Regions from separate parts of the Acuticoccus sp. I52.16.1 genome, predicted to be linked through region 3. Evidence: predicted binding sites of a transcription regulator. Region 3 holds the regulator's gene; each other region holds the start of a gene.
What was found. The regulator LexA, encoded in region 3, represses DNA repair genes until DNA is damaged. The targets are predictions, from matches to a motif close to TGTTCNNNNTGTGTTCNG.
Positions count from the first base shown of each region.

Region 1: a site for LexA is predicted at 4,794-4,811, ahead of MRB58_RS04785 (ImuA family protein). Genes of this name have one in related genera too.
Region 2: a site for LexA is predicted at 2,301-2,318, ahead of uvrA (excinuclease ABC subunit UvrA). Genes of this name have one in related genera too.

Region 1 covers NZ_CP094828.1:1,067,639-1,074,815, reverse strand. The annotation lists gene MRB58_RS04800 (heparinase II/III family protein) at 263-2,068, shown strand; gene purH (bifunctional phosphoribosylaminoimidazolecarboxamide formyltransferase/IMP cyclohydrolase) at 2,117-3,697, shown strand; gene MRB58_RS04790 (hypothetical protein) at 3,839-4,600, shown strand; gene MRB58_RS04785 (ImuA family protein) at 4,831-5,634, shown strand; gene MRB58_RS04780 (DNA polymerase Y family protein) at 5,638-7,177, shown strand, end outside.
Region 2 covers NZ_CP094828.1:4,225,168-4,232,344, forward strand. The annotation lists gene uvrA (excinuclease ABC subunit UvrA) at 1-2,275, opposite strand, end outside; gene MRB58_RS19105 (hypothetical protein) at 2,468-3,541, shown strand; gene MRB58_RS19110 (single-stranded DNA-binding protein) at 3,700-4,248, shown strand; gene MRB58_RS19115 (hypothetical protein) at 4,245-5,060, shown strand; gene gyrA (DNA gyrase subunit A) at 5,246-7,177, shown strand, end outside.
Region 3 covers NZ_CP094828.1:3,432,988-3,440,164, forward strand. The annotation lists gene moaA (GTP 3',8-cyclase MoaA) at 1-62, opposite strand, end outside; gene MRB58_RS15475 (gamma-butyrobetaine hydroxylase-like domain-containing protein) at 142-522, shown strand; gene MRB58_RS15480 (alpha/beta fold hydrolase) at 658-1,599, shown strand; gene MRB58_RS15485 (PaaI family thioesterase) at 1,661-2,074, shown strand; gene MRB58_RS15490 (SDR family NAD(P)-dependent oxidoreductase) at 2,121-2,882, shown strand; gene lexA (transcriptional repressor LexA) at 3,138-3,869, opposite strand; gene glp (gephyrin-like molybdotransferase Glp) at 3,993-5,159, opposite strand; gene trpC (indole-3-glycerol phosphate synthase TrpC) at 5,156-6,424, opposite strand; gene trpD (anthranilate phosphoribosyltransferase) at 6,430-7,177, opposite strand, start outside.

The DNA of each region.
Region 1 (7,177 bases), 2.4 Mb from region 3:
CGCGACGCCGGGGAAGCCGTGACGGGCTCGGCCCGGCCGGGGACCGGCCACCTCGCGGTATAAACCCGAGGGGGCGCGTTATCCGGACGCGGCCGATCGCCGCCGCGCACGGCCGGTGGCGACGGTCCATCGGCGACCCGACCGACCGAGACGGGCGCTTCGACCCGGGCGCCGTCTCGCCGCGCATCGGCCACTCGTGACGGCGCGCCGACCGGGACCGCGGGAAATCGCGTCTTGGAGCGATGCTGCACGCGTCTTGCAGGTGAGCGGCGCATCACTGTACTCCTCACCCCGCGCCGGAGCCGCTCGGCTCCGCGCGGGCATCCGAACCCGTCACCCCCTGGTCCCCACTCGAGCGAGCGTTATTGAGATCCTCAGAATGTCTCAGACCACGCTCGCCACGCTCATGGGCCATACGGTCCGGCGCTTCGTCGACCGATGCATCGCCACGCTGCGCGTCTCGCTCTGGCGGCGCCATGTCGCCAGCATTCCTCATCGCGTCCTGTTCGCGCCCGAGACTCTCGCCGAGGCCGACGCCAACGTCGCCGGCGACATCTATGCCGGCGTCTTCGCTCTCGCGGGGCAGGCGGTGGATACCGCCGGCCGATCGCCGTTCACTGTCGCCCCGCCGTCCGAAGCCTGGGCCGAGGCACTGCACGGGTTCGGCTGGTTGCACCACCTGGAGGCCAACGCGACGGAACTTTCGTCGACCAATGCCCGCGCGCTGGTCGACGAGTGGTTCGCTCACGCCACCGTCAGCGAGACGGCGCACCGGCCAGACATCACCGCCGAGCGGTTGATCAACTGGCTGGTCCAGTCGCCGCTTCTGCTCAATGGCGCGGATCCCGCGTTTCGACAGCGATATATGCGCGCACTCGGTCGTCACATGCGCAGACTGGAGCGTGTGCTGCCGGTGGAGCCGCGCGGGATGGCCAAGCTGAAGGTCGCCGCGGCGCTGGTCATCGCCGGCTCCGCCATTGCCAACGAGCAACGTTTGGCGCGGTGGGCGCTCGGCGTGTTGACCGACGTGGTGGGGGGCGACGTCCTGCCCGACGGCGGCCACGTGTCGCGCTCGCCCGAGACGCTTCTCGAGGCGCTTTCCTTCCTCATCCCCGTCCGCGAAGCGCTGGCGCGGCGCCAGCAGCAGGTGCCGGACGCTCTGCGGGACGCGCTCGACCGCATGCTGGCGATGCTTCGCTTCTTCGTGCACAGCGACGGCGGGCTTGCGACCTTCCACGGGGCGACACCGTTGCCGGCGTCGAGCCTGGAGGGCGCCTTCGCCTATGACGACGTCGGCGGTCAGCCGAGCGACAACGCGCGCTATTGCGGTTTTCAGCGCCTCGGCGCCGGTGAGACGGTGGTGCTCATCGATACCGGTGTCGCCCCGCCGCCGCCGTTCGCGGACAAGGCGCACGCCTCGGCGCTGGCGCTGGAGGTCTCGCATGGGCCGCATCGGTTGTTGGTCAGCTGCGGCGCGTTGGGCGCGGCGCGCGAGGAGTGGTCGCCCGTTGGCCGCGCGACCGCCGCACAGTCGACGCTCGTGGTGGACGACACGTCTTCGGCCAAGATGGTCGCCCGCTGGCCGTTGCGGCGCTGGTTTGGGCCGACACTCTATGGCGGCCCCAGCGCCGTCGAAGTCCGCCGCTCCGAATTGACCGTCAAGGCCTCGCACGACGGTTATCTCGCCGCCTACGGGCTCATCCACGAGCGGCGGCTGACACTGGGCGAGGACGGGCTGGCCCTGATCGGCGAGGATCAGCTGATCGGGCAGGACAGGCTCGACGGCCGCCCCTTCGCCATCCGCTTTCACGTCGGGCTCGACATCAAGCTCCGGATCGAGCGGGGGAGGCGCAAGGTTCTCCTGGTGTGCCCCGACCGCTCGATCTGGCTCTTCGCGGTGGACGACGGGCCGGAAATCGAGGTCGAGGAGAGCATCGTCCTTGCAGACCAGCACCGCGCGAGGCGCACATCGCAGCTGGTGATTGCCGGTAATACGTTGACCGATGACACCGTCCGCTGGCACATCGCCCGGCATGCGCATCCTGTCGGTGACGACGACGCTTCGTAGTCCGGCGCCGGCCCACGCGCGGATCACGGCTCTGTTAGGACAAAACGCATGACTGCCACACCGGTGCGCCGGGCGCTCCTTTCCGTTTGGGACAAGACCGGCCTCGTCCCCTTTGCGCAGCGTCTCGTGGCGCTCGGCGTGGAACTCGTCTCCACCGGGGGCACCAGTCGCGCCCTCAAGGAGGCGGGTCTCCCGGTTACCGACGTATCCGACATCACCAACTTTCCCGAGATGCTGGACGGGCGGGTAAAGACGCTGCACCCCGGTGTCCACGGCGGGCTTCTGGCGGACCTCTCCAAGCCCGAGCACGCCGCCGCGCTCGAAGAACATGGCATCGGCCCCATCGGGCTGCTGGTCTCCAACCTCTACCCGTTCGAAATGGCGATCGAGAGCGGCAAGCCGCCGGCCGAACTCGTCGAGCAGATCGACGTCGGCGGCCCGTCGATGACCCGGGGGGCGGCGAAGAATTTCGCCCACGTCGCCCTGATCGTGGATCCGGACGACTACGACACGGTGGCCGACGCGCTGGAGGCTGGCGGCACGACGCTGGCGTTGCGGCGGCGCTTGGCGGCCAAGGCCTTCGCGCGGCTCGCCGCCTACGATGCGACGATCGCCGCGTGGATGGCGCAGGCAAGCGCGGCCGACGACGTTCCGGTCGATCACCGCGTGTGGGCAGCGTTCGGCGGTAAGCGCGTCGCCGAGATGCGTTATGGTGAGAACCCGCATCAGTCCGCCGGTTTCTACCGCGCGGCGGGCGGCGGAGGCATCGCCTCCGCAAGGATCGTGCAGGGCAAGGCGCTCTCCTACAACAACGTCGCCGACGGTGACGCGGCGCTCAGCGCGGTGGCCGACTTCGGCGCCGACGTCGCTGCCGTTGTGGTCAAGCACGCCAACCCTTGCGGCATCGCCGTCGGCGCGGACCTCGCGGAGGCGTACGAGCGGGCGCGGCTGTGTGATCCGGTCTCGGCGTTCGGGGGCGTGGTGGCGCTGTCGCGGCCGCTGGACAAGGCGACTGCGGAGATGATCGCAGCCGTCTTCACCGAGGTGGTGATTGCGCCGGGTGCCAGCGACGAGGCAATGGCGGTGCTGGCCACCAAGCCCAACGTCCGCCTGCTTTTGGTCGACGAGTTGCCGGCGCTTTCCGGCTCGATGGTGCGCAGCGTGGGGGGAGGGCTGCTGGTGCAGTCGGCCGACGATGGGCATGTGGCGCGCGACGCCATGAAAGTGGCGACCCGGCGCGCGCCGACCGAGGCGGAGTGGGCCGACCTCGCGTTCGCCTGGCGGGCGGTGAAGCACGTGAAGTCCAACGCCATCGTCTATGCCAAGGGGCAGGCGACGGTCGGCGTCGGCGCTGGGCAGATGAGCCGCGTCGATTCGGCCCGCATTGCCGCCTGGAAGGCCGCGGACACTGCTAGGGAAGCCGGCGAAGAAGGGAGCCGGACCCTCGGCTCGGCCGCCGCATCCGACGCCTTCTTTCCCTTCGCCGACGGCTTGGAGACCATCGCCGCGGCCGGCGCGACGGCCGTGATCCAGCCGGGCGGCTCGCGACGGGACGACGAGGTCATCGCCGCCGCCGACGCGGCCGGCATCGCCATGGTGATGACCGGGATGCGCCACTTTCGCCACTGATCGCCCGCGCGTCGGCATCAGTAGGGGACTGGAGACGCTGATGTGTGCGTCGAGCCGGTCGCCGGGGTTTCCTCGGCGGTCGGTCCATAACATGCTTGCCTCTACGTTGGCCCATCGACGATGCCGGCGGGGGAGGCGACCATGTGGCAATCCGGCAAGCGGCGGCCCCTTCTGGACGACGACACCGCCGCTTGGCACCTCGACAATTTCGCGTGGTTGATGCGCGAGTTCGGCGGCGGGGGTGACTTTGCCCGTAGCCGTCTCGTTCTCCCCCGGCCGGGCTACTTCTCCACCGACGGCGAGACGGGCCACGCCCTCGCCGAACGGCTCTTCGCCCAAGTGCGCCGCTACTGCCTCATCGAGGACTGGCACGTCGACCTCATCGCGCTCGACCGGCCCGCTGATGCGGCGGCGATCGGCGAGACGTTCGCCGTCGACGCGCGGATCACGGCCGCCGCCTCGTTCGCGGTCGACGAGCATGGCGTTCTCATCACCTATTCTCCCGAGGATCTTGGCCGACCGATGGCGCTGATCGCGACCTTCGCGCACGAGCTGGCGCACTACCTCGTCGCGTCCGCCGACACACCGCCGTTGTGCACCGAGGATGAGGAGGAGTTTTTGACCGACCTCGCAGCCTGCTTCCTCGGTTTCGGCGTTTTCCTTGCCAATGCTCGGTTCGAGCATCAGGTGGGCGCTGGGACTTATGGCTGGTTGCGTCGCGGCTATCTGCCGGAGCGCGACCTCGTCTTCGCCACCGCCATCTTCCTTGCTGTAAAAGGGCTCGACCCGATAGAGGCGCGCGACGCGCTCGACCCGCACCTCGGTCCGCAACTCGACCAGGCGCTGGCCGACCTCGAGGGGCGCGGCGAAATCGCCGAGCTTCAGCGCCTCGCAGCCTCCTGAATCGCGGCTTTTGGCCCGCGGAGCAGGGCGCGCGCCTTTCCCCGCGATCACTGTCGTTGTTCGCTGCTTGCTGTTGCAGATGACCGTTCGGTCGGTGGCGTCGACTGCCGGCATGATCGGGTCTTTGGTTCCATCGCGTCTGTGACTTTAGGTTGCGAATCATGGATTGACAACCCCTTTGTTCCAATATAATCAGAACGAGAGTAGAACATTAACCATTTGAGGCGTCCATGGCGACCGCGCTCATCCCCCCGTGTTCCATGGTTTATTCTGGATCTGATCTGGAGCAGGGTGCGCGCAAGGTTGGGGCACCGGCCTGGAGCGCCGAGCGGTTCCCGAAAGGTTTGCTGCGTGATGTATCAACCTCATTTCAGGATGGAGTGCATCTCTTTGCCTGTTCTCGCGTCGCCAATTTTATCGCCTCTTGCTCTTTTCTTGTATCTCTTCTGTTGTGTGCGACTTTTTTGAAGAAGTGCTTATGGGTCTCGCAAAACCTCACGAGGCATGAGAACGGCGCGCTGGCGGGCTCCGGACTTTGCGATATGGGTTTGGATCCGGAGCGGATTCTCTTCGTCCAAGTCGGAAACGCGTCTGAGGTTCTCTGGGTTTTGGAGCAGGCGTTGGTCTCGGGCGCCTTGGGGATGGTCATCGGCGAACTGCATGACGACCGGGGAATTCTCGACATAAAATCCACCCGCCGGCTGAACCTTCGCTCTTATGCGGCAGGTATGCCCGTCCATCTTGTCGCCTCAGGGCAGATCGGTGCCACGGCGGCCTTGACCCGATGGGCGATCCACCCTGTCCTTCATCCGACTGTACCGCACCGCTCCATCGGCTGGCCGAGCTGGAGGATGGATCTTAATAAGAACAAAAAGGGACAATGCGGGCATCAAATCGTTACGTTTGACCCTGTAAAACGGGAATTTTTCTCCTTAAGATTGCGTTCTCACGAAGTGCCGTCCCCCCGACACGAGCTTTCAGAGACCGGCGTCGTCGCTCTGGAAGCCGTGCGGCGAAGGGCGGATGCGCGCTGAACCATGCAGCCAACCCGCAGAATCCTCTACGTCTGGCTCGCGTACCTGCCGACCGACCGCCTCATGATCGAGCAGCGGTTCTCTCCTGACGCCCCCGTCGTCACCTATGCGAAGCAGAAGGGGGCCATGCTTCTGGAGGCGGTGGACCGCTCGGCGCAGGCGGCCAAGCTCCGGGCCGGGATGGCCCTCGCCGAGGCAAGGGCGCTGGCGCCCCATGTCGAGGTCCATCTCTCGGATCCGCACGCGGATATGCGCCTCCTCGAAAGGATCGCACGAGATCTCGAACGCTTCACGCCTCTCGTGGGGCTCGATCAGCCCGACGGACTCATGCTCGATATTGCCGGATGCGCGCATCTTTTCGGCGGTGAAGAGGCGCTGGTGGAAGCGCTCCGGGCAAGGTGTGTCGCGTGCGGGGTCCAGGTGCAGGTGGCCGTTGCCGACACACCTGCCGTCGCCTGGGCACTTGCCCGCCACGGACATGGCCATATCGTTCCAGAAGGTGAGACGCTTTCCGCCGTCTGCGACCTGCCCACCGCCTCGATGCGCCTTCCCGATGAGACCGCAGCGGTCCTGCAACGTCTTGGCTTGAAGACCGTGGCGCAGGTTCTGGCACAGTCCCGCAAATCCCTGACCCAGAGGTTCGGTCCTCTCATTGGCCGGCGCATCGACCAGATGAGCGGGTTGGAAGACGAGCCGATTACCCCCCTCACGCCCGCCTCGCCGCATATTTTCGATCGCGCCTTCGCCGAGCCGGTCTCCCACATCGAGGCGCTGGAGGCCGGATTGCGGCAGCTGGCGGCGAGCTTGACGGGCGCGCTCGCGCCAAGGGGGCTGGGCACGCGCCTGCTCCAGCTACGTTTGTTCCAGGCCGACGGAATGGTGCGGGATATTGCCGTCGGCGCCAGCGCGCCGCTCAACGATGCGGCGCGGATCACACGCCTCGTCGCACCGCGCCTCCAGGAAATGTCGGCGCGGATCGAGAGCGACAGCGGCGTCGACCTGATGCGGATCTATGCGGGTGAATTGGAGCGTATCGGGACCAGCCAGCCCCGACTCGACGAGACCGAGGACGTCTCGCGTGACTTCGAGGCGCTCGTCGATACGCTCTCAGAGAGGTTCGGGGCCTCGGCAGTTTATCACCTGGCGCCGGTCAACACGCACGATCCTTCGTCACAGACGCAGCGCGTGCCGGCTCGCCAGGCGTTGCGCGCCCCGTCCTGGGGGGAAGCACACAGGCCGCGCTGGCGCCATGGGCCGCTGCGCCCGCTGCGGCTTCTGGAGCCGCCCGAGCCGATCCTGGCCGTCGCCGGTGTCCCGGATGGCGCGCCGGTACGCTTCCTCTGGCGCCGGGTGTTCTACCACGTCGCCATCGCCGAGGGGCCAGAGCGCATCGCGCCGGAATGGTGGCGCGAGGAGGCGGGGCACACATGCGACTATTTCCGCGTGGAGGATCGCGAGGGGCGTCGTTTCTGGCTGTTTCGCAAAGGGCTTTTCGCCGGTGAGAGCCAGCCGCCGAAATGGTTTCTGCACGGGTTCTTCGGCT
Region 2 (7,177 bases), 790 kb from region 3:
GGCACGCCTCGCAACGCCCGCCCTTGACGTTGAACGAGAAGCGGCCCGGCCCGTAGCCGCGCGCCTTCGCCTCCGGCAATCCCGCGAACCAGTCGCGGATCGGGGTGAAGGCGCCCGTATAGGTCGCCGGGTTGGATCGCGGCGTGCGGCCGATCGGCGACTGGTCGATGTCGATGATCTTGTCGAGCTGTTCCAGCCCGGTGATCGTTTCGTGCGGCGCCGGCACCTCGCGGCTCTTGTTGAGCTTGCGGCTCACGGCGCGGTACAGCGTCTCGATCACCAGCGTCGACTTGCCCGAGCCCGAGACACCCGTGACCGCCGTGAAGAGGCCGAGCGGGAACTCGGCAGTGACGCCTCGGAGGTTGTTGCCGGACGCGTTCACGACCTTGATCGCCTTGCCCTTCTTGCGCGCGCGGCGTTTGTCGGGCAGCGGGATCTCCAGCGCGCCCGACAGGTATTTGCCCGTCAGCGAATTGGGGTTGGCGATGATTTCCTCGGGCGTGCCCTCCGCCGTGATCTCGCCGCCGTGCACGCCCGCGCCGGGGCCGATGTCGAGCACGTAGTCCGCCGCCAGGATCGCGTCCTCGTCGTGCTCGACCACGATGACGGTGTTGCCGAGGTCCCTGAGCCGCTTGAGCGTGTCGATCAGGCGGGCGTTGTCGCGCTGGTGGAGGCCGATGGACGGCTCGTCCAGCACATAGAGCACGCCCGTCAGCCCGGAGCCGATCTGGCTGGCGAGGCGGATGCGCTGGCTCTCGCCGCCCGACAGGGTGCGGCTGCCGCGCGAGAGCTGCAGGTAGTCGAGGCCGACGTCCACCAGGAAGCGCAGCCGCTCCTGGATCTCCTTCAGGATGGCACGCGCGATCTCGTTCTGCTGCGCGGTCAGCTTCTCGGGCAGGGCGTCGAACCAGGGGGCCGCGTCGCGGATCGCCAGCGCCGAGACCTCGCCGATGTGCTCGCCCGCCACCTTCACCGCCAGCGCCTCGGGCTTCAGCCGGTAGCCGTTGCAGGCCGGGCAGGGGGCGTCGGACTGGTAGCGCGCCAGCTCCTCGCGCACCCAGGCCGAGTCCGTCTCGTTCCAGCGCCGCTCGATGTTGGTGATGACGCCTTCGAACGTTTTCGAAGTCGTGTAGCTGCGCAGGCCGTCGTCGTAGGTGAACTTGATCTTCTCGCGCTTCGATCCGTAGAGGATCACGTCGCGCACCTTCTCCGGCAGGTCCTGCCAGGGGGTGGTCATGTCGGCGTCGTAGTGGGCGGTGAGCGCCTGCAGGGTCTGCGTGTAGTAGGGGCTGGTGTTGCCGGTGCGCGCCCAAGGCAGGATCGCCCCGCCCGCCAGCGTCATCGCCGGGTCCGGCACCACCAGGTCCGCCTCGAACGAGAGCGTCGTGCCGAGGCCGTCGCAGGTGGGGCACGCGCCCGTCGGCGCATTGAACGAGAAGAGGCGCGGCTCGATCTCGGCGATGGTGAACCCCGAGACCGGGCAGGCGAACTTTTCCGAGAACACCATGCGGCGCGGTGCGGCGCCGTCCATCTCGTCGGCGAATTCGGCGACCGCGATGCCTTCGGCGAGGCCGAGCGCGGTCTCCAGGCTGTCGGCGAGGCGGGTCGCGAGGTCGGGCCGCGTGGAGACGCGGTCGACCACGACGTCGATGTCGTGCTTGAACTTCTTGTCGAGCGTCGGCGCGTCCTCGATCTCGTAGAAGGTGCCGTCGACCTTGACGCGCTGGAAGCCCTTCTTCTGCAACTCCGCCAGTTCCTTGCGGTACTCGCCCTTGCGGCCGCGCACGATGGGCGCCAGCAGGTAGAGCCGTGTCTTCTCCGGCAGCGCCAGGATGCGGTCGACCATCTGGCTGATCGTCTGCGCTTCGATCGGCAGGCCCGTCGCCGGCGAGTAGGGGATGCCGATGCGCGCCCACAGGAGGCGCATGTAGTCGTTGATCTCGGTGACGGTGCCGACCGTCGAGCGGGGGTTCTTCGACGTCGTCTTCTGTTCGATGGAGATGGCGGGCGAGAGGCCGTCGATCTGGTCGACGTCCGGCTTCTGCATCATCTCCAGGAACTGCCGCGCGTAGGCCGACAGGCTCTCCACGTAGCGTCGCTGGCCCTCGGCGTAGATCGTGTCGAACGCCAGGGAGGACTTGCCCGAGCCCGAGAGGCCGGTGAACACCACCAGCGTGTCGCGCGGCAGGGAGACGTCGACGCCCTTGAGGTTGTGCTCCCGCGCGCCCTTGACGACGAGCTTGCGTTCGGCAGCGACGCGCGCGCGGTTGGCCATGCCTTCGACTCCGGGGAAATCGTCTGAGCCCAAAAGTGGAACATCGACGAGTTGTGGTCAATGCCGCACATAGCGTCGGCAGCATTGTTCTGCAAATCCACAGCCACATGGGGACAGTTGACCGCGCCCCGGACCCTGGCGCACACGAGCCTGGCGCAAACCGGCGCGACGCGATCCGACCCGAGGCACCCCGTGGACGTCCTGACCCTGCACATCGGCCACATGAAGACCGGTACGACGTCCCTTCAGGCGACCTTCCGCGACAATGCCGCAGTGCTGGCGCGGCATGGCCTTTATTATTACGCGAGGACGCGCACCAACCATGCGCTGGTCCGGCCGTTCTCCGGACGCACCAAGGCGCGCGGCGAGTCGAAGTTCTTGAAGGAGTTTCGGCAGGAGGCGGCGGCGGCGGGCGGGCTGCCGGCCGGGCTCATCAGCTCCGAAACCCTCCAGCGCCTCGGGCCGGAGGAGATCGCCGGCTGCGTCCAGACCATGCGCACCATCGCGCCGCGAGTGCGGGTGCTCGTCTACGTGCGCGAGCCGGTGGCGCTGGCGATCAGCGCCGCGCACCAGGGCGTACGCTCCGGCCGCGCGCTGGCCGACATCGAGGCGACCCCGCGCGTTCTCAACCTCACCCAGATCATCACCCGGTGGCGCGATGCGGTCGGGCCGGAGAACATGATCGTGCGGCCGTTCGACCGCGCACAGATGGCCGGCGGTGACGTCATCGACGATGTGCTCGAGGTGCTGGGTTGCGGCACGGCGGCGCCGGAGCTGGAGCGGCGGTCGGTCAACGAGGGGCTGTCGGTCCTCGGGATCCACATGCTGGAGCGCGCCATCGCCCGCATGCCCGGCGGCAAGATGCCCTACGACCAGCAGCGCGCCTTCAACTTCGTGCGCGGCCCCCGCTACGTGCTGCCCGCGGCCGCGCTCGACAAGGTGCGCAAGCGCGCCGCCCCGCACGTCGCCTTCCTGCGGGAGGAGTACGGGATCGAACTGCCGCCGTCGGAGGAAATGCCGAGCGCGCCGCTCGCCCTGTCCGAGGCGGAGATCGCCTCCCTCGCCGAGGTGTTCCACGAGATCAACGCCTTCGCCTACCGGATGGATCGCTCGGCGCTCGGCCGCGTTCTGGGCACGACGATGCCCTACTCGAACCGCTATACCGAGGCGCCGCACCCGTTGCGCGCCAAGCTGGAGAAGCTGGGCCTTCTCGACGAGCTCGCACGCGAGGTCGAAGGGCCCGACGACGAAGGCGACAGCGACTGATCTCGGCCGTCGTGCGGCACGTTCGCGGGGAGGGGTCCCACCCGCGCGCAACGAATTTACGGGGACCGCAGCGCCGTGCCCTGTGGACAGCGCGACGCGGCGCTTTGCGCGGCGTCCCGGTGCGTTAGGGTGCGCGCCCGAAGAGTGGAGGAACGGGCATGGCTGGGAGCGTCAACAAGGTGATCCTGATCGGCAATCTGGGGGCCGATCCGGAGATCCGCCGGACCCAGGACGGCCGGCCGATCGCCAACATGCGGATCGCCACCAGCGAGACCTGGCGCGATCGCAATTCCGGCGAGCGCCGCGAGCGGACCGAGTGGCACCGCGTCGTGTGCTTCCAGGAAGGCCTCTGCCGCGTCATCGAGCAGTATGTGAAGAAGGGCTCGAAGGTCTACATCGAGGGTCAGCTCCAGACCCGTGAGTGGGAAGACCAGCAGGGCCAGAAGCGCTACTCCACCGAGGTCGTGCTGCAGGGCTTCAACTCCGTGCTGCAAATGCTCGACGGTCGCACCGGCGGCGGCGGCGGCGGCGACTATGGCGGCAGCGGCGGCGACTTCGGCGGCGGCGGCGGTGGTGGTGGCGGTGGCTACGGCGGCGGTGGCAGCGGCGGCGACCGCTACTCCGATCGCGGCGGCAGCGGCGGTGGTGGCGGCGGCGGCGGGCGCCCGGCCTCGCCCGAACCGTTCGACGACGACATCCCCTTTTGATCGAGGTTCTCGCCTCGGTCTGCGCGGCCGGTTCGCCGCGACGTCCCAACGAGGACGGCTGCGGCACCGCCGGCGCCTATGCCTGGGTCATCGACGGGGCGACCGGCCTCGGCGACGAGCCGCTGCTCGATGCGCCGAGCGATGCCGCCTGGCTCACCGCCACGCTGCATGAGGCGCTGCTCGACGGCGCCGAGACGATCGACACGCCGGGCGAGCTGCTGCGGGCGGCCGCCCACACCGCGGCCGCCCGGTTCACCGCCGAGCGCCGCCGCGCGCCCAGGGAGCGCTACGAGGTGCCCACCGCCGCCGTCGTCCTCGCCCGCTTCGGCGAGATCGTCGAGGTGGTGGAGCTGGGCGACTGCGGCATCTGGATCGAGGCGGACGGGATGCTGACCCGGTTCGGCGGCCTCGACCGGATGAGCACCTGGGAGAGCGACAGCGCGCGCCGCCTGATGAGCGGCGGCAAGGGCCGCACGCCGGAGGTGACGGCCTACCTCAGGACCGTGCGCAACACCGCCAACACCCAGGACGGATACCCAGTCTTCGCTCCCGACGAGGGGTGCATGCGGTGGGCGCGGCAGCACGTCGTCGGCGCGCGCGAGGGCCGGGCGCTCCTGGTGTCGGACGGCTTCGAAGCCGCCATCGACGATTACGCGCTCTACGACGGCGCCGCGCTCATGGCCGCCGCGGGTGACCTCGAGGCGGTGCTCGCCGAGGTCCGCGCCGTAGAGAACGACGATCCGGACCTCACCCGCTTTCCCCGCTTCAAACGCTCCGACGATGCCACCGCGATGCTGGTGCACTTCGGCTGAGGCACAAGCTGGCCGCGAACCGGTCGATCCGGCCCGGCGGCGGGGGCAGAGCGGGGCGGGGACCCGGCGCGGCGACGGGCCCCTCGACGCTCGCATACGAGTTCAGTGTGGAACAGCTGCCCGATGGTGGCAATCGGTGGCTGAATCGCCTATTTCAGTAGGGAATTCCCCGCAGGAGAGCGTGAGTGAGTGACGACACGATAGACGGTGGCGCGAACGGCCCCACGGACCCGGTTGCGCCGGCGTCGTCGGGCGATGGTGACGGCATCTCGGGCGTGTCGATCACGGCGGAGATGGAGAAGTCGTTCCTCGGCTACGCCATGTCCGTCATCGTCAGCCGCGCCCTGCCGGATGTTCGCGACGGCCTCAAGCCCGTGCACCGGCGCATCCTTTACGGGATGCACGAGGGCAATTACGAGTGGAACCGCCCCTACAAGAAGTCGTCCCGCATCGTCGGTGACGTCATGGGTAAATTCCACCCGCACGGCGACAGCGCGATCTACGACGCCCTGGTGCGCATGGCGCAGCCCTTCTCCATGCGCGTGCCGCTGGTGGACGGGCAGGGCAACTTCGGCTCGGTCGACGGCGACAGTCCCGCGGCCATGCGTTACACCGAGGTGCGCCTCCAGAAGGTCTCCACCACCGCCCTCATCCAGGATATCGACAAGGACACCGTCGACTTCCAGGACAACTACGACGGCTCCGAGAGCGAGCCGATCGCCCTGCCGGCGCGTTTCCCGAACCTGCTCGTCAACGGCGCCGGCGGCATCGCGGTCGGCATGGCGACCAACATCCCGCCGCACAACCTCGGCGAAGTGATCGACGGGACGATCGCGCTAATCGACGATCCGGCGCTCTCCATCGCCGACCTGATGGAATTTATCCCCGGTCCCGACTTTCCGACCGGCGGGCAAATCCTCGGCCGCTCCGGCATCCGCTCGTCCTACGAGATGGGCCGCGGCTCGGTGCTGATGCGCGGCAAGGTGCGGATCGAGCCGATCGGCTCCGGTCGCGAGGCGCTCATCGTCGACGAGATCCCCTACCAGGTGAACAAGGCCACCATGGTGGAGAAGATCGCCGATCTGGTGCGCGAGAAGCGCGTCGAGGGCATCTCGGATCTGCGCGACGAGAGCGACCGCGACGGCATGCGCGTCGTCATCGAGTTGAAGCGCGATGCCAACGCCGATGTCGTCCTCAACCAGCTCTACCGCTTCTCGCCTTTGCAGACATCGTTCGGCGCCAACATGGTCGCCCTCAACGGCGGCCGGCCCGAGCAGCTGAACCTCAAGGACATCCTGTCCGCGTTCATCGGCTTCCGCGAGCAGGTCGTCGCGCGGCGCACCAAGTTCCTGCTGGCCAAGGCCCGCGACCGGGCGCACGTCCTCGTCGGCCTCGCCGTCGCCGTCGCCAATATCGACGAGGTGATCCGCCTCATCCGCACCGCGCCGGACCCGGCGACGGCGCGCGAGCAGTTGATGACGCGCCACTGGCCGGCGCAGGACATGGCCCCGCTCATCGCCCTCATCGCCGACCCGCGCCACCGACTTCAGGAGGACGGCACCATCCGCCTCTCCGAGGATCAGGCCCGCGCGATCCTCGACCTGCGGCTGCAGCGCCTCACGGCGCTCGGCCGCGACGAGATCGGCGACGAGCTGAAGAAGCTCGCCGACGAGATCGCCGACTATCTCGACATCCTCTCCTCGCGCGCCCGCGTGCAGGGGATCATCAAGGCCGAGATGATGGCCGTGCGCGACGAGTTCGCCACGCCCCGCCGCACCGAGATCATGGAAGGCGGCCCGGATCTCGAGGACGAGGACTTCATCAACCGCGAGGACATGGTCGTCACCGTGTCCCACGCCGGCTACATCAAGCGCGTCCCGCTCGACACCTACCGGGCGCAGCGGCGCGGCGGCAAAGGCCGCTCGGGCATGTCCTTCAAGGACAACGACTTCGTGGCGCGCCTGTTCGTCGCCAACACGCACACGCCGGTCTTGTTCTTCTCCTCGCGCGGCATCGTCTACAAGGAGAAGATCTGGCGTCTGCCGCAGGCCGCCCCGCAGTCGCGCGGCAAGTTCCTGTCCAACATCCTGCCGCTGCAGGAGGGGGAGCGCATCACC
Region 3 (7,177 bases):
GTGACCGAAATGCGCAGGTAGGTCACCCGCCGCCCGAACGTGTCCTCCAAGACTGACGTCATTGATTGCCTCGTGCGTGTACGATCCGTTTATATCGGCTCGAAGGCCGTTCATCCAAGCCCATGTGAAAGTTTACGTGTCATGCAACATATCCCGTGGCCGACGCGCCTCACCGTCGACCCCGCCCGCACGACGCTGACAGTGGCCTACGACGACGGCACCCGCCACGCGGTCGGCGCCGAGCTTTTGCGCGTGCTGACCCCGTCGGCCGAGCGCACCGGCCATGGTGCACGTCAGGTCATCGGCGGCAAGAAAGGCGTGACGATCCGCAGCATCGAGCCGGTTGGGCGCTACGCCGTGCGGATCGGCTTCGACGATGGACACGACAGCGGCCTCTACACTTTCGAGACGCTGCACCGCCTGGGGGCCGGCGCCGACAGCCTCTTTGCCGAGTACGAGGCGGAGCTGGCGGCCGTCGCCCTGACCCGCGACCGGCCGGGATCGGCGCCCGCGCCACGCTGAAGGCCATAGGCCGGCGCTATAGGTCGCGCGGATGGCGGGCAGAAAAAAGTTCTATCTCTCGCCCGCGTCCGGCCACCCTACAACGACGAGACCGCCGGTGCGGACGCCGCCCGTGGGCGAAATGGAGTGACGATCATGGATGACGCTGCGTCCGAGACAGGGCGGCCGCGGGGCGCGTCGGCGGCGCTCGGCCGCGCGGAGGCGCTGCTCGCCGACCCTGACGCCGATCCGGCCGCCGTTCTCGCCGCCTTCGAGGCCGCCGCCGATATCCTGACGACCCCCTGCGGCGACGGCGAGATCGTGTGGCACACCTTCGGCGCCGGGCCGGCGGTCGCGATGCTGCACGGCGGCCACGGCTCCTGGCTGCACTGGCTGCGCGTGATCGCCCCGCTCGCGCGCAGCCACCGCCTCTTGGTCGCCGACATGCCCGGCTACGGCGCCTCCGGCGACCTGCCGGTCATCCCCGACGAGGGGACCGCCTTCGCCGACGCGATGGCCCGCCCCATCGCGGACGGTCTCGCCGCCCTCTGCGGCGAGGCACCGGTCACGGTGGTCGGCTTCTCCTTCGGGGGCGTCGTCGGCGCGCGGCTGGTGCGGATGCTGGGGGCGCGGGCGGCGGGGTTCGTCGTCATCGGCTCGATGGGGTTCGGCTTTCCGCTCGGGCCGCCGCCGCCGCTGCGCAAGGTCCGCAACGTCGGGGCCGACGCGCTCGCCGAGGTGCACCGCGCCAATCTCGCGGCGATGATGTTCGCCGACCCGTCGCGGATCGACGCGCTCGCCGTCCACATCCAGGGCCTCAACGTTCCGCGCGCCCGGGCGCCCAGCCGCCTCGCCTCGCGCAGCGCCGCTCTCCTGGAGGCGTTGCCGGAGATCGCCGCCCCCGTCACCGCCATCTACGGCGAGCGCGACAGCGTCGCCTTCCAGCACGCCGAGCGGTGGGAGATCCTCGCCGCCCACCCCGCCGGCGCGCGCCAGCACGTCCTCCCCGGCGTCGGCCACTGGGCGCAGTACGAGGCGGCGGACACGGTGGCGCCGCTCATCGCCCGCGCCATCGCCGAACCGCCGGGCGTCGCCTGAGGCGCGTTGGCGCGGCGGGCGGCGCATGCTACCGGGCACCGAGCAAGATCAGGGGGCCGGCGTGGACGCGAGCGACGTGACGGACGATGGATGGGTGGCGATGACCGGCCAGGGCTTCGTCGACGAGATCGGCCCCATGCTGACGCGCCAGACGCCGGACGGTCCGCGCTTTGCGATGCGGGTCGAGGAGCGGCACCTCAACCCGTTCGGCATCATGCACGGCGGCGCGATCATGACCTTCCTCGACCATGCCATCGGCATCACCGGTGCCCGCACCCACGACGCGCCGGGTCAGGCGACGATCACCCTCACCGTGGCTTTCGTCGACGGGGTGCCCGCCGGCGTGCTCCTAGAGGCGGACGTCGAGGTGGTGCGCACCACGCGGTCGGTCATTTTCCTGCGCGGGGCGGCCCGGGTGGGGGAGAAGGTGGTCGCCACCGCCGACGGGGTGTGGAAGATCCGCCGCCCGCGCTGACGCCCCGCCGCCGCGCACGAGACAACGAGAGACGAGGAGAACTGGGATGGAACTGTCGCTGGACGGGAAAGTCGCGCTGGTCACGGGCGCGTCGAGCGGGTTGGGCGAGAACTTCGCCAGGGCGCTGGCGGGGGCGGGCGCCGCGGTGGTCCTCGCCGCCCGCCGCCTCGACCGGCTGGAGGCGCTGCGCGACGCGCTCACCGCCACCGGCGCCCGCGTCACCGCCGTCGCGATGGACGTCACCGACACCGGCTCGATCACCGCGGGTCTCGACGCCGGCGCGGCCGCGCTCGGCACGATCGACGTCGTGGTGAACAACGCCGGCGTCTCCACCGCGGCCCCGGCGATGGACATCGGCGACGCGGACTGGCGCTTCGTGGTCGACACGAACTTGACCGGCTGCTTCACCGTCGCCCGCGAGGCGGCCGTGCGGCTGAAAGCGGCCGGGACCGGCGGGTCGATCGTCAACATCGCCTCGATCACCGGGATGCGGCCGGCGGGCGCGCTGGTGCACTACGCTTCGGCGAAGGCCGGGCTGATCCACATGACGAAGGCGCTGGCGCTGGAATGGGCGCGGTACGGCATCCGCGTCAACGCGATCGCGCCGGGCTACATCGAGACCGACATCAACCGGGACTTCTTCACCACCGATGCCGGCAAGGCGCTGATCAAGCGCATCCCGCAGCGCCGCCTGGGCCAGCCCGAGGACCTCAACGGTGCCCTCTGCCTGCTCGCCAGCGACGCCTCCGGCTTCATGACCGGCAGCACCCTGGAGGTCGACGGCGGTCACCTCTGCAGCTCGCTGTAGGCCGCCCCGGCCGCGGCTCCGGCTCCTGCGGACACGCCCCACAGGCCGCGGCCCGACCGGCGGAGTTGGGCCTGTGCCGTCGCAAGGCCGGCGGGGCCGCGGACCGTGGAGTGCGCCGTTGGCAGACCCGAAGACGAGGACCACGGGAGATCGGCTGGGGGCGCGCCACGAAAGGACGGTGACGCGTGGGGCGGGGGAGGCCGTGATCGCGACCTGTGTCCGCCGGCGCGCCGATCTCCCCGCGGCGGCCGCGCGTCAGTAGTGGCGGAGGAGGGCGGCGAGCCTGCCTTGGATCTGGACGCGATCGGCACCGAAGATGCGGGTCTCGTAGGCCGGGTTGGCGGCCTCCAAGGCGATCGTGTTGCCGCGCTTGCGCAGGCGTTTCAACGTCGCCTCCTCGCCGTCGATCAGGGCGACGACGATGTCGCCGTTCTCGGCATGGTCGGTCCGGCGCACGACCACGGTGTCACCGTCGTGGATGCCGGCGTCGATCATCGAATCGCCGTTGATCTCGAGGGCGAAGTGCTCGCCCGGGCCGATCATGTCGGACGGGAGGTGGACGGCGGAACTCTGCTGCTGGATCGCCTCGATCGGCACACCGGCGGCGATACGGCCCATCATCGGCACGTCGACCACGTCGTAGGCGGCGGACACGGGGCGCAGCGAGGCGCCGCGCTTGGGGCTCGCCATCGGATCGCGTGGGGCCGACCCCTCGATCACCGAGGGGGAGAAGCCGCGGGGCCGCAGAGGCGGGGCGTTCTTCGCCATCGCGACGTCCGGTAGGCGCAGAACCTCGAGGGCGCGGGCGCGGTTGGGAAGGCGGCGGATGAAGCCCCGCTCCTCCAGCGCGGTGATGAGCCGGTGGATGCCTGACTTCGACTTCAGGTCCAGCGCGTCCTTCATCTCTTCGAAAGATGGCGGGACGCCGGTGGAGCTCATACGCTCATGAATGAACATGAGGAGATCGTACTGCTTCTTCGTCAGCATAGTGTGCCGTCGTCCTGACGCTGTATGACCAGCATTGGTACCCGAATCATTCCGCCATCATCTATACACGTTCGTCGTGTGTTCTGCAACGTGGACAACCGCAGTGTGCCGAGAGTCAAGCACTCAGAGCGCGATATACCGACATGTTTCGCCCGCCGACGCCGGTCCCGCATGCGGCTCGCGCACCAACAGCACGTCCGAGTGGGCCAGCACGTTGAGCATCGAGGAATCCTGCCGCGCCGCCGGTGTGATCGTCCGGCCGGTGCGGACGGCGCGCATGTGGTCGCGCCGCGGACCGTTGCCGGAGAGGTCACGGCCGAGGACGCCCTCGTGCACCTCGGGGAGCGGCCGGGCGGCACCTTGCATCGCCCGCACCAGCGGCACGAGGAAAAGGACCGCGCACACCGCGCCCGACACCGGGTTGCCCGGCAGACCGAGCACCAGCGGGCGCGACGAGAACATCAGCGGCTTGCCGGGCCGCACCGCCACCTTCCAGAAATCCGGCTCGATGCCGAGGTCGCCGAGCGCCGGCTTGACGAGGTCATGGTCGCCCACCGAAGCGCCGCCGAGCGTCACCAGGACGTCCGCCTCGTCGAGCCCCGCGCGGGCGCGGCGGGCTATCTCGGCCCGGTCGTCCGGCGCGATGCCGAGGTCGATCGTCTCGGCCCCTGCCGCCTGGACCGTGGCGGCGAGGGCCGGCGTGATCGAGGCGACGATCTGGTCGGGGCCGGTCGGTTCGCCGGGGAGCACCAACTCGTCACCGGTCGCCAGGAAGGCGACGCGCGGTCGCCGCGCCACCATGAGCTCGGCGTGACCGCCGGCGCCCGCCAGCGCGACGTGGCGCGGCGCGAGCACGGTCCCGGCCTCCACCAGCGTGTCGCCCAGGGCGAAATCGAGGCCCATGCGGCGGACATTGTCGCCCTTCGCGGCGACGTCGGTGGCGCGCACCATGTCGCCCTCGCGCGCCGCGTCCTCCTGGATCAGGACCGCGTCGGCGCCCTCCGGCACGGGCGCGCCGGTGAAGATGCGCACGCTCTCGCCCGGCCCGAGTGCCGCCGCGTAACGCCGTCCGGCCGCCGACTCGCCCACCACACGCAGCGGCCCCGGCAGGTCCGCGGTGCGGATCGCATATCCGTCCATGGCCGAGGAGGGGAAGGGGGGCTGCGTCCGGCGCGCGACGATCGGTTCGGCCGCGACCCGCCCCGCGGCGTCGGCCAGGGCGACGGCCTCGGCCGGCAGGCGCGGCGCCGCGGCGAGCAGGCGGGCCTGGGCCTCGTCGACGTCGATCAAGAGGCGCGCCACTCGCCGGAGCGGCCGCCGGATTTCTCCAGGAGCCGCACGCCGCCGATCACCATGCCCCGGTCCATCGCCTTGGCCATGTCGTAAAGGGTCAGGCATGCCGCGCTGACGGCGGTGAGCGCCTCCATCTCGACCCCGGTGCGACCCGTGGTCTTGGCCCGCGCGGTGACGCGGTAGCCCGGAAGCGCGGGATCGGCCGCGAGGTCCACCGAGACCGAGGAGAGCGGCAGCGGATGGCAGAGCGGGATCAGCTCGGAGGTCTTCTTCGCCGCCATGATGCCGGCGATGCGCGCCACGGCGACGACGTCGCCCTTCTTCACGTTGCCCGCCAGGATCGCCTCCAGCGTCTCCGGCGCCATGGTCACGGTGCCCTCGGCCACGGCGACGCGGGTGGTCTCGGCCTTGCCGGCAACGTCGACCATGTGGGCGGCGCCGGTCGCGTCGAGGTGGGTGAGCGGGTTGCCGAGCAGCGCGCGCGTCGCCGCGGCGACGTCCGCGTGGCGCATCAGGCTCTCGCCGACGAGGAAGGCGCCGGCGCCGGCGGCCTGCAGCCGCGTCACGTCGGCGTGGGTGGCGATGCCGGACTCGGCGATCATGATGCGGTCGCCGGGGACCATGGCCGCCAGCCGCTCGGTCACGCCGAGATCGGTGACGAAGGTGCGCAGATCGCGATTGTTGACGCCGATCAGCGGCGAGGGGAGGGCGAGCGCCCGCTCCATGTCGCGCTCGTCGTGCACCTCAAGGAGGGCGGCCATGCCGAGCGCGGCCGCGGTGTCGACGAGGGCGCGGGCCAGCGCGTCGTCGACGGCGGTCATGATGACGAGGATCGCGTCCGCACCCCACACTCGCGCCTCGAACACCTGCTCGGGCACGTACATGAAGTCCTTGCGCAGCACCGGCAGCGTGACGGCCTCGCGCGCTGCGGTGAGGAACTCGGGCGCCCCTTGAAAGGACGGCTTGTCGGTCAACACCGAGAGGCAGGCGGCGCCGCCTTCGGCGTAGGCCCGGGCCAATGCCGGAGGGTCGAAGTCGGGACGGATGAGACCTTTGGACGGGCTCGCCTTCTTGATCTCGGCGATGAGCCCCGGCCGGCCGGCGGCCGCGGCGGCGCGCAAGGCGCCGGTGAAGTCGCGCGGCGGGGCGGCGGCTTCGGCGCGGGCACGCCAGGCCGCGCCGTCCTCCACCAGGCGCGCGGCCGCGATTTCCTCGCGTTTGTACGCCTCGATGCGGGCGAGAATGTCGGGAGCGGCGTCCATGGCGTCTACTTCGCGCTTGTCGGCTTGGGGGCGGCGGCATTCGAGAAGGAGACGAGCGCCTCCAGCCGGGCCGCGGCGGACCCGTCGTCGATCAGCTTCTGCGCCAGTGCGACCCCCTCGGCAAGGGTCGCCGCCTTCTGTGCCACCACCAGCGCGCCAGCGGCGTTGAGGCAGGCGATGTCGCGGTAGGCGCTCGGCTCGCCGGCGAGCACCGCCTTCAGCGCGGCGGCGTTGTGCGCACCGTCGCCGCCGACGAGATCGGCCAAGGCGGCACGCGGCAGGCCCGCGTCCTCGGGCGTGATGGTGAAGGTGGTGACGGCCCCGTTCTCGACCGCGGCGACCTCTGTCTCGGCCGTGGTCGTCATCTCGTCGAGCCCGTCGGTGCCGTGGACGACCCAGACGCGGTCCGCCCCCAGTGCCGCCAGCGCCTCGGCCAGCGGGCGCACCCACTCTGAGGCGAAGACGCCCAGGAGCTGACGCTTCACCCCCGCCGGGTTCGACATCGGCCCGAGCAGGTTGAAGATCGTGCGGGTGCCCAGCTCCACGCGCGCCGGGCCGACATGCTTCATCGCCGCGTGGTGCGCCGGGGCGAACATGAAGCCGATGCCGGCGGTGCGGATGCAGGCGGCGATCCCCTCCGGCGTCAGGTCCAGCACGATGCCGAGCGAAGAGAGAACGTCCGCTGCCCCCGACTTGGAGGAGAGCGCGCGGTTGCCGTGCTTGGCCACCGGAACCCCCGCCGCCGCGACGATG